Regions from separate parts of the Microbispora sp. KK1-11 genome, predicted to be linked through region 1. Evidence: riboswitches for the same ligand, from Rfam matches in the RefSeq annotation. Region 1 holds a riboswitch; the other holds the start of a gene.

The links. Region 1 has a riboswitch for glycine ahead of gcvP (aminomethyl-transferring glycine dehydrogenase). Riboswitches for the same ligand answer to the same signal wherever they lie in the genome.
Region 2: it holds a riboswitch for glycine, as region 1 does, so the genes downstream of both, gcvT (glycine cleavage system aminomethyltransferase GcvT) here and gcvP (aminomethyl-transferring glycine dehydrogenase) in region 1, are expected to answer to the same signal.

What each region holds. Positions count from the first base shown of each region.
Region 1 covers NZ_VIRJ01000008.1:206,298-211,166, forward strand. Annotated here, with positions in the region: gene FLW16_RS14725 (MerR family transcriptional regulator) at 1-641, shown strand, start outside; gene FLW16_RS14730 (bifunctional nuclease family protein) at 718-1,188, shown strand; gene FLW16_RS14735 (MerR family transcriptional regulator) at 1,344-1,961, shown strand; gene FLW16_RS46180 (hypothetical protein) at 2,163-2,309, shown strand; glycine riboswitch at 2,333-2,424, shown strand; gene gcvP (aminomethyl-transferring glycine dehydrogenase) at 2,607-4,869, shown strand, end outside.
Region 2 covers NZ_VIRJ01000007.1:131,501-136,369, forward strand. Annotated here, with positions in the region: gene FLW16_RS13080 (DUF4240 domain-containing protein) at 1-112, opposite strand, end outside; gene FLW16_RS13085 (AfsR/SARP family transcriptional regulator) at 362-1,234, shown strand; glycine riboswitch at 1,366-1,463, shown strand; gene gcvT (glycine cleavage system aminomethyltransferase GcvT) at 1,602-2,693, shown strand; gene gcvH (glycine cleavage system protein GcvH) at 2,690-3,082, shown strand; gene FLW16_RS13100 (L-serine ammonia-lyase) at 3,107-4,480, shown strand; gene FLW16_RS13105 (hypothetical protein) at 4,579-4,869, shown strand, end outside.

The sequences.
Region 1 (4,869 bases):
TACGGGCGTTCATGAGCATCGGGGAAGTGCTCGCCCTGCTGCAGGGCGAGTTCCCGGACGTGACCGTCTCCAAGATCCGGTTTCTGGAGGGTGAGGGGCTGATCGAGCCCCAGCGGAGCCCGTCGGGGTACCGCAAGTTCACCTTCAACGACGTCGAGCGCCTGCGGTACATCCTGCGTGCGCAGCGTGACCAGTACCTGCCGCTCCGCGTGATCAAGGATCAGTTGGACGAGCAGGCGGCCCGTCCGCACGCCGTGTCCGACGGCGCCCCGCCCGTGCGTCTCAGCCGGGAGGAGCTCATCGAGGCCGCGGGCATCGACGAGGAGACCCTGGCCGAGATGGAGAGCTTCGGCCTGGTCGCTCCCGTGGCGCGCCGCTACGACGGGGAGGCGCTGGAGGTCGCGCGCAGCGTGGGGGCGCTGGCGCGGTTCGGCCTGCAGGCGCGGCACCTGAGGGCGGTCCGCGCCGCGGTGGAGCGGGAGGCCGGTCTCATCGAGCAGGCGGTGGCGCCGCTGCTGCGGCGCAAGGCGCCGGGGGCGATCGCGGAGGCGGACGAGACCGCCCGGGAGATCTCCGGACTTCTCCAGGAACTGCACAATGCGTTACTGCGTGGGAGTGTTCGCGGCGTTCTGGGGCGGTGACCGGCACATCCGCACCTCCGTGGGTGTTACGTTGAATGCCTGGTGATATGCCGCGACGCTTGAGACGGAGCCGCCCGTGTTGCAGATGGAGGTCGTGGGGGTTCGCGTTGAGATGCCCACCAACCAGCCGATCGTTCTCCTGAAGGAGACGAGCGGTGATCGGTACCTGCCGATCTGGATAGGCATGACCGAGGCGACCGCTATCGCGTTGGCCCAGGCGGAGGAGCCGCCGCCCCGGCCGCTGACCCACGACTTGTTCCGTGACGTTCTTGAGGCCTTGGGGGTGCGGTTGCGCACCGTCAACATCGTCGCGCTCCGCGATGGAATCTTCTTCGCCGATCTGGTCTTCTCCAACGGCGTGGAGGTCAGCGCCCGTCCCTCGGACTCGATCGCGCTGGCGTTGCGTACGGGTGCGACGATCTACGCGAGTGAGGACGTGATCCAGGAGGCGGGCGTGAGCATGCCCGACGACCAGGAAGACGAAGTGGAAAAGTTCCGCGAGTTCCTGGACAAAATCACACCGGAAGACTTCGGCCGGGCGGGCTGACGTGCCGGACGATTTCGGGAGATTACGCTTCACGACGCGCCGGACGGGGTCGTTGACTGACGATGGCCCCGGTCCTACGGTGCAAGGGAAACCACGGTTGTAATTCACGAACCCCCAGATCAGACCGTGGGATGAGAGAAAGCCGGAGGTCCGCAGTGGCGGTCAGCAGCGGCGAGGGTAAGTCGGCCGGCCAGCACGACCCGGTTCGGCAGGCGGCGCGCGAGCGCGCCGGCGAACAGGGTCTGCTGTTCGACGAGCAGCCGACGGCGCTGCCCCAGGGCATCGGATACCGCGGCCCCACGGCGTGCGCGGCTGCCGGGATCACCTACCGGCAGCTCGACTACTGGGCCCGGACCGAACTGGTGCTCCCGACGATAAGGGCCGCCCAGGGATCCGGGTCTCAGCGACTGTACAGCTTCCGCGACATCCTCGTCCTGAAGGTCGTCAAACGTCTTCTGGACACAGGGGTCTCCCTCCAGCAGATACGCACCGCCGTACGGCATCTGCGCGACCGCGGCGTCAACGACCTGGCCCAGATCACGTTGATGAGCGACGGCGTGAGCGTCTACGAGTGCACGAGCGCCGACGAGGTGATCGACCTGCTGCAGGGCGGCCAGGGCGTGTTCGGCATCGCGCTCGGGCGGGTGTGGCGGGAGGTCGAGGGATCGCTGGCCGAGCTTCCGGGCGAGCGCGCGGAGGCCGCTCCGGATGCGGAGGGGGACCATCCGTCGGACGAGCTGGCCCGCCGGAGAAAGGCCCGCAGGACCGGCTGAGCGGATGCCCGGGCGGGCGCTTGCAGGGCGGCGACGCCGTCTTCGGCCCGAATGCGGCCCGCCGGATCATCGACTTCTTCGCGGCGGGGCCTCCCGTGCGCCGGCTCCTGAGCCCTTTCCCGAGCTCACCGCGCGTGAACGGGAGGTCCTCGACCTCATCGCGGCGGACGGTCCACCCCCGCGATCGCCCGGCACCTGGCCATCAGCGGCAAGACGGTCAGCAACCACATCGCCGCCATCTTCGCGAAGCCGGCGGTCGCCGACCGGGCCGAGGCCATCGTCCGCGCCCGCCGGGCCGGTCTCGGCGCCGATCTCGCGCCGGGTGCGAGTCGGGCGGATCCGGGGTAACGGGTAGAGTGGGACACGGCCGACGACCTCGTGCGGGAGAGACCCCTGGCTTACAGGGGCGCCGAAGGAGCAAACCTCCCCGGAATCTCTCAGGCATCCGTACCGCACGGACGAGGCGACTCTGAAAAGCAGGCCCGCCGGCCAGGCGGCGCCTCACCGAAGGGGAAAGCCGGGCTCGACGGCCCGGTGAAGCTCTCAGGTCCGATGACAGAGGGGGAGACCGCTTCACGACCGGCCGCGCCACGCAGGGCGACGGGCGGTCGCCGCAGGTCTCGACCCGCCCAGGAGGCCCCTGTCATGACCGATCGGTCCACGCTTCGCGATCTTTCCGCTCCGTCTTTCGCCACCCGTCATATCGGCCCCTCCGAGGCCGGCCGCGCCCGGATGCTGGAGGCCGTCGGCTACGAGTCGGTGGCCGACCTACTCGCCGTGGCCGTGCCCGAGGCCATCCGCACGCGCGGCCCGCTGAACCTGCCCGAGGCGGTGGGGGAGGCCGAGGCCCTGGCCGAGCTGCGCGCCCTCGCCGGCCGCAACCGGGTGCTGACCCCGATGATCGGCCTCGGGTACTACGACACGATCACCCCGGGTGTCGTCCTCCGCAACGTGATGGAGAACCCCGGCTGGTACACCGCGTACACGCCCTACCAGCCGGAGATCTCGCAGGGGCGGCTGGAGGCGCTGCTGAACTTCCAGACGGTCGTGTCGGACCTCACCGGCCTCGACGTCGCCGGCGCGTCCCTGCTCGACGAGGCGACGGCCGCGGCCGAGGCGATGACGCTGGCCCGGCGGGCGAGCAAGGCGAAGACCGACGTGTTCGTGGTGGACGCCGACGCGCTGCCGCAGACCAAGGCCGTGCTGGCGACCCGCGCCGAGCCGCTCGGCATCACGCTGGTGGAGTCCGACCTCGCCGGTGAGCTGCCCGAGTGCTTCGGGGTCCTCGTCCAGTATCCGGGCGCGAGCGGCCGGGTGACGTCCTTCCGCCCGGTCGCCGAGCGGGCGCACGCCCAGGGGGCGCTGCTGGTGGCCGCGGCCGACCTGCTGGCGCTGACCCTGCTGGAGTCCCCGGGCGAGCAGGGCGCCGACATCGCCGTCGGCTCCTCCCAGCGCTTCGGCGTCCCGCTGGGCTACGGCGGCCCCCACGCCGCGTACATGGCCGTCCGCGAGGGCCTGCAGCGGCAGATGCCGGGCCGCCTGGTCGGCGTCTCGGTGGACGCCGACGGCCGCGCGGCCTACCGGCTGGCCCTCCAGACCCGCGAGCAGCACATCCGGCGGGAGAAGGCCACCAGCAACATCTGCACCGCGCAGGTGCTGCTCGCCGTCATGGCGTCGATGTACGCCGTCTACCACGGCCCGGAGGGCCTCAGGAGGATCGCCCAGCGGGCGCACCGCCACGCGGCCGTCCTGGCCGCCGGGCTGCGCGAGGGCGGCGTGGAGGTCGTCCACGACGAGTTCTTCGACACCGTGCTCGCCCGCGTGCCCGGGCGGGCCGCCCAGGTCGTGGCCGCCGCCGCGGAGCGGGGCGTCAACCTGCGCCTGGCCGACGACGACCACGTCGGCGTCGCCTGCGACGAGAAGACCACCACGGACCACCTGCGGGCGGTCTGGGCGGCGTTCGGCGCGTCCGAACTCGTGGTCGAGGACCTCGACCGGGTGACCTCCGACGCGCTCCCGGCCGACCTGCAGCGGACCTCGGACTTCCTCACCCACCCGGTGTTCCACTCCTATCGGTCCGAGACGGCCATGCTGCGCTATCTGCGGCGGCTGCAGGACAAGGACATCGCGCTCGACCGCTCGATGATCCCCCTGGGCTCCTGCACGATGAAGCTCAACGCGACCACCGAGATGGAGCCGGTCACCTGGCCGGAGTTCGCCTCGATCCACCCGTTCGCGCCGTCGGAGCAGGCCGAGGGGTACGCCGAGCTGATCGCGACGCTGGAGGGCTGGCTGGCCGAGGTCACCGGCTACGACCGGGTGTCGATCCAGCCGAACGCGGGCTCCCAGGGCGAGTTCGCCGGGCTGCTGGCGATCAGGTCCTACCACCGATCGAGGGGCGAGGACGGGCGTGACGTGTGCCTCATCCCGTCCTCCGCGCACGGCACCAACGCCGCCAGCGCCGTCATGGCGGGCATGCGGGTCGTCGTGGTGGCCTGCGACGCCAACGGCAACGTCGACCTTGCCGATCTCGCCGCCAAGATCGACAAGCATCGCGACGCGCTCGCCGCGATCATGGTGACCTACCCGTCCACCCACGGGGTGTACGAGGAGACGATCGTCGAGATCTGCGAGCGGGTGCACGAGGCCGGCGGGCAGGTCTACGTCGACGGGGCCAACCTCAACGCGCTGGTGGGCCTGGCCAAGCTGGGCGAGTTCGGCGCGGACGTCTCCCACCTGAACCTGCACAAGACCTTCTGCATCCCGCACGGCGGCGGCGGCCCCGGCGTCGGCCCGGTGGCGGTCAAGGCCCACCTCGCCGAGCACCTGCCGGCGCACGTGTCGGCCGCGCCGTACGGCTCGGCGGGCATCCTGCCGATCTCGTGGGCGTACGTCAGGATGATGGGCG
Region 2 (4,869 bases), on a different contig from region 1:
CCACCTCCTCCGCGCCCAGCGACGATAGGCGTTCGCCCAGCAGATCGGCGCCGTCTTCGTCGACCACCCCGTCGAGCATGCCGACCAGCTCCCAGAAAACCTCGTCCGTCATAAGCCGTACCTCCCCGGGCCGGCGCCGCACCGCGCCGCTCATCGCGTAATCGGCGTCACACTCTCACGCCGCCGGCAGGGGCAGTCGGCGAGAGCTTGATCTGTAACCGATTTCATTTAGGTTATCGGCGTATCGGCGCGCACCGGGGCCGGGCATTGCGGTCATCAGAGCGGCGTTTATGGGCTCCGGAGCAGCCGACATAGAAACGACGCATTTTTGACTCAAGCCGCCGGAGAGAGATATGGTCAAATGGCGATCAAAGCCGCGTCGTCGGCGCGTTCACGCTGCTTTCGTGCGAGGGGAACCGTGTTATACGCCGTGCTCGGACCGTTCCTGGCCATGAAACCCTCAGGGGATGTCATCGCCGGGCTCGCCCCGAGGCACCGGCAACTTCTCGCGCTGTTCCTGCTCAATCCGAATATCGCGGTTCACCGGGACCGGCTCATCGATCTGTTGTGGAATGGCCGTCCCACTAAATCGGCGCCGCGGAATCTTACCACCTACATCGCACAGGTGCGGCGGCGGCTCTCGCCACGCGACCCCGACCTTTCTCCGCTGCACACCGTGGACGGCGGCTACCTTCTTTCCGTCCCGCCGGGATCCGTGGATGCTGCAGTATTCAACCATTTCGCGGCCCAGGGCAGAATCGCTCGCGAAAATGGTGATTACCACAATGCGGCGAGGATGTTCGAGAACGCGCTGAGCCTGTGGCGGGGCGACGCCCTGCTCGCAATGCGGCATGTGGACGAGCTCTCCGCGTGGGCCGACCGGCTCGACGAGGACCGGCGCGCGGTGACCGAGGACCTCTTCGACGTACGGCTGGCGCTCGGGCACCATCACGAGATCGTCGGCGGCCTGGCCCAGTGGGCCCGGCGCCACCCGCTGCGCGAACGGCCGCACCGGCAGCTCATGCTGGCGCTGCACCGGTCGGGCCGCACCCACGACGCTTCGGCGTCCTACCAGCGACTGCGCCGCACCCTGGTCGACCGACTCGGCACCGAGCCGTCCCCCGACACGCAGGCGCTCCATCAGCGGATCCTGACCGGCGACGACCTTCCGTCCACCCTGATGCGCCTCCGCGCGGGGCATCGGCCGCCGTGCGACTCCAATCACGCCGTGTGACGGAGCTCTCAAGCTCGCGAGAGCCAGGACGACCTCGCCGACCTGGAGACGGGATACCCCGATCGGGGAAATCGGGGCGATCCAGCCGGTTACGGGGATGGCGGCGAACCACTAGGCTTGCAGCACACCGGTGATCCCGTGCGGGAGAGCGTCCTGGCATCCGGTCAGGGCCCCTGAAGGAGCAAGCCCTCCCCGCGAACCTCTCAAGGCAAAGGACCGTGCGGGCCAGGTGACCTCTGGAAAGAAGGCCGGAAGGCCTCGCCGAAGGTGAAAGTCCGGCAAAGATCGGACGAAGCTCTCAGGCGCCGATGACAGAGGGGGAGGATGCCCGATAGTCAAACGCAGCATCCGTCCTTCCGAGGTGCGCATGTCCCGATCCACCCCGCTCCGCGGGGTCCACGAAAGTCTCGGTGCGACCCTGACCGACTTCGCGGGCTGGCAGATGCCCCTGCGCTACGGCAGTGAGTCCGCCGAGCACAACGCGGTGCGCACGGCCGCGGGGCTGTTCGACCTGTCCCACATGGGGGAGATCTTCGTCGTCGGCGCACAGGCGGGCGAGGCGCTCGACCGCGCTCTCGTGGGGCACCTCAGCGTCCTCGCGCCCGGCCGCGCCCGCTACACGATGATCGTGAACGAGACCGGCGGCATCCTCGACGATCTCATCGTCTACCGCCTCGACGAGGACCAGTACATGGTCGTCGCCAACGCCTCCAACTACGCCCTCGTCGCCCGTGAGCTCGCGGACCGGGTCCGGGGCTACGACGCGCGGGTGACCGACCGGTCGGACGAGTACGCGCTGGTCGCGGTGCAGGGCCCGCGCAGCGCCGAGATCCTGGCCGCGCTGACCGACGCCGACCTCGACGATCTGAAGTACTACGCCATCGTCCCCGGCGTCGTCGCGGGCACGCCCGTCCTGATCGGGCGCACCGGATACACCGGCGAGGACGGCTTCGAGCTTTTCGTGCTGAACGAGCACGCCGTGCCGCTGTGGAACGCCCTCGCCGAGGCGGGCAAGGACGCCGGCCTCGTCCCCGCCGGGCTGTCGGCCCGCGACACGCTGCGCCTGGAAGCCGGCATGCCGCTGTACGGCAACGAGCTGAGCGCGGCGATCACGCCTTTCGACGCGGGACTCGGCCGGGTCGTCCGGTTCGACAAGCCCGGCGACTTCGTGGGTAAGTCCGCCCTCGAACGGGCAGCGGAGAACGGCACCAGGCGACGCCTGGTCGGGCTGGTCGCGCGCGGCCGCCGCGTGCCCCGCCACGGCTACCCCGTCACCCGGGAGGGCGCCGTCGTCGGCGAGGTGACCAGCGGCGCCCCGTCGCAGTCCCTCGGCCGCCCGATCGCCATGGCGTACGTCGACGAGAGCGCCCTGGAGAAGGGCGGCCTGGCCGTGGACATCCGGGGCAGCCAAGAACCGGTCGACGTCGTCGATCTGCCTTTCTACAGGAGGAGCAAGTGAGCACCATTCCGGACGACCTGAGCTACACCAAGGAACACGAGTGGGTGGCCGGCATCGAGGACGGCCTCACCGTGACGGTGGGCATCACGGCGTACGCGGCCGAGCAGCTCGGCGACGTGGTTTACGTGGAGGTGCACACGGAGGTCGGCTCGACGGTCGCGGCCGGCGACGCGGTCGGCGAGGTGGAGTCCACCAAGTCCGTGAGTGACATCTTCGCGCCGGTCGGCGGCGAGGTCGTCGAGATCAACGCCGCCGTCGTGGACAACCCCTCGCTGGTCAACTCCGACCCGTACGGCGAGGGCTGGCTGTTCCGCGTGCGCGTGGAGGAGGAGCCGGAGGACCTGCTGTCGGCCGCGGAGTACACCGCGCTGACCTCCGGCGAGTCCTGACAGGTAACTGAGAGGCGACGGTCAATGGCGATCAGCGTCTTCGACCTGTTCAAGGTGGGGATCGGGCCGTCCAGCTCGCACACGGGCGGCCCGATGGCGGCGGCGCACAAGTTCGTCCGCGGTCTGCACCAGGACGGGCTGCTGGAGAAGGTCACCCGGGTCGAGGCCATCCTGTACGGCTCGCTCGGGCTGACCGGCAAGGGCCACGGCAGCGACAAGGCGGTCCTGCTGGGCCTGTCCGGCGACAAGCCCGAACTGGTCGACGTCGACACCGTCGACGAACGGCTGGCGGCGATGCGGGCGAGCGGCACGGTGACGTTGTACGGCGTGCACGAGATCCCGTTCGTGGTCGGTGAGCACCTCGTCTTCGAGCGCAAGCTGTCGCTCCCCCACCATCCGAACGGCATGCGGTTCACGGCGTACGCCGACGACACGGTGCTGCGCGAGAAGGTGTACTACTCGGTCGGCGGCGGCTTCGTGGTGGACGAGAACGCCACCGGCGCCGACCGGATCAAGCCCGACGACACGGTGCTGCCGTACGCCTTCACGACCGCGCACGAACTGCTCGCGCACTGCGCCGAGACCGGCCTGTCGATCTCCGGCCTGATGATGGAGAACGAGAAGGCCTTCGGCCGTACGGAGGAGGAGATCCGGGCCCGCCTGCTGCACCTGTGGGCGGTCATGGCCGAGTGCGTACGGCGCGGCACCAGCCGCGAGGGCGTCCTGCCGGGCGGGCTCAAGGTGCGCCGCCGGGCCCACCAGCTGTACCGGCGGCTGCAGGGCGAGCCCGACGGGACCGACCCGCTGCGGGCGATGGACTGGGTCACGCTGTTCGCGCTGGCCGTCAACGAGGAGAACGCGGCGGGCGGCCGGATCGTCACCGCGCCGACCAACGGCGCCGCCGGCATCGTCCCGGCCGTTCTGTCCTACTACATGCGCTTCCTCCCGGGTGCCGACGAGGACGGCGTCGTCCGCTTCCTTCTCACCGCGGGCGCGATCGGCGTGCTGTTCAAGGAGAACGCCTCCATCTCCGGCGCGGAGGTGGGCTGCCAGGGCGAGGTCGGCTCGGCCTGCTCGATGGCGGCGGCGGGCCTCACCGAGGCGCTCGGCGGGACGCCCGAGCAGGTCGAGAACGCCGCCGAGATCGGCATCGAGCACAACCTCGGCCTGACCTGCGACCCGATCGGCGGGCTCGTCCAGATCCCGTGCATCGAGCGCAACGCCGTCGCCTCGATCAAGGCGATCGCCGCCGCCCGCATCGCGCTGCGCGGCGACGGCCGCCACTTCGTGTCGCTGGACAAGGCGATCAAGACGATGCGCGACACCGGCAGGGACATGCTCGACAAATACAAGGAGACCTCGCGCGGCGGCCTCGCCGTCAACGTCATCGAGTGCTGAACCTCGCGTCGCCGGCGAGCGCCATGATGTGGCGAATGTGACGCATGTGCGCCTCGCCAATATCGTGGTGACTTCCCGGCGATGAGGAGGGCCGTCACGTGAGGTGGCGCGAGGCGCTGCGCCCGCATCGGGCGTTCCTGGTCGTGCTGGCGGCGGGCGTCGCGCTGCGCGCGCTCGCCGTGCTCGGCTACCGGCCCGCGCTGTGGTTCTGGGCCGACTCCTTCGCCTACCTCAGCTCGGCCCTCGACCTTCGGCCGCTGCCCTCGCGGCCGTCCGGCTACTCGCTGTTCCTCGCCGCGCTGAGCCCGCTGGGCAGCATCACCGCCGTCGTGATCGTCCAGCACCTGCTCGGTCTCGGCATGGCCGTCTGCGTCTACGCGGTGCTGCGC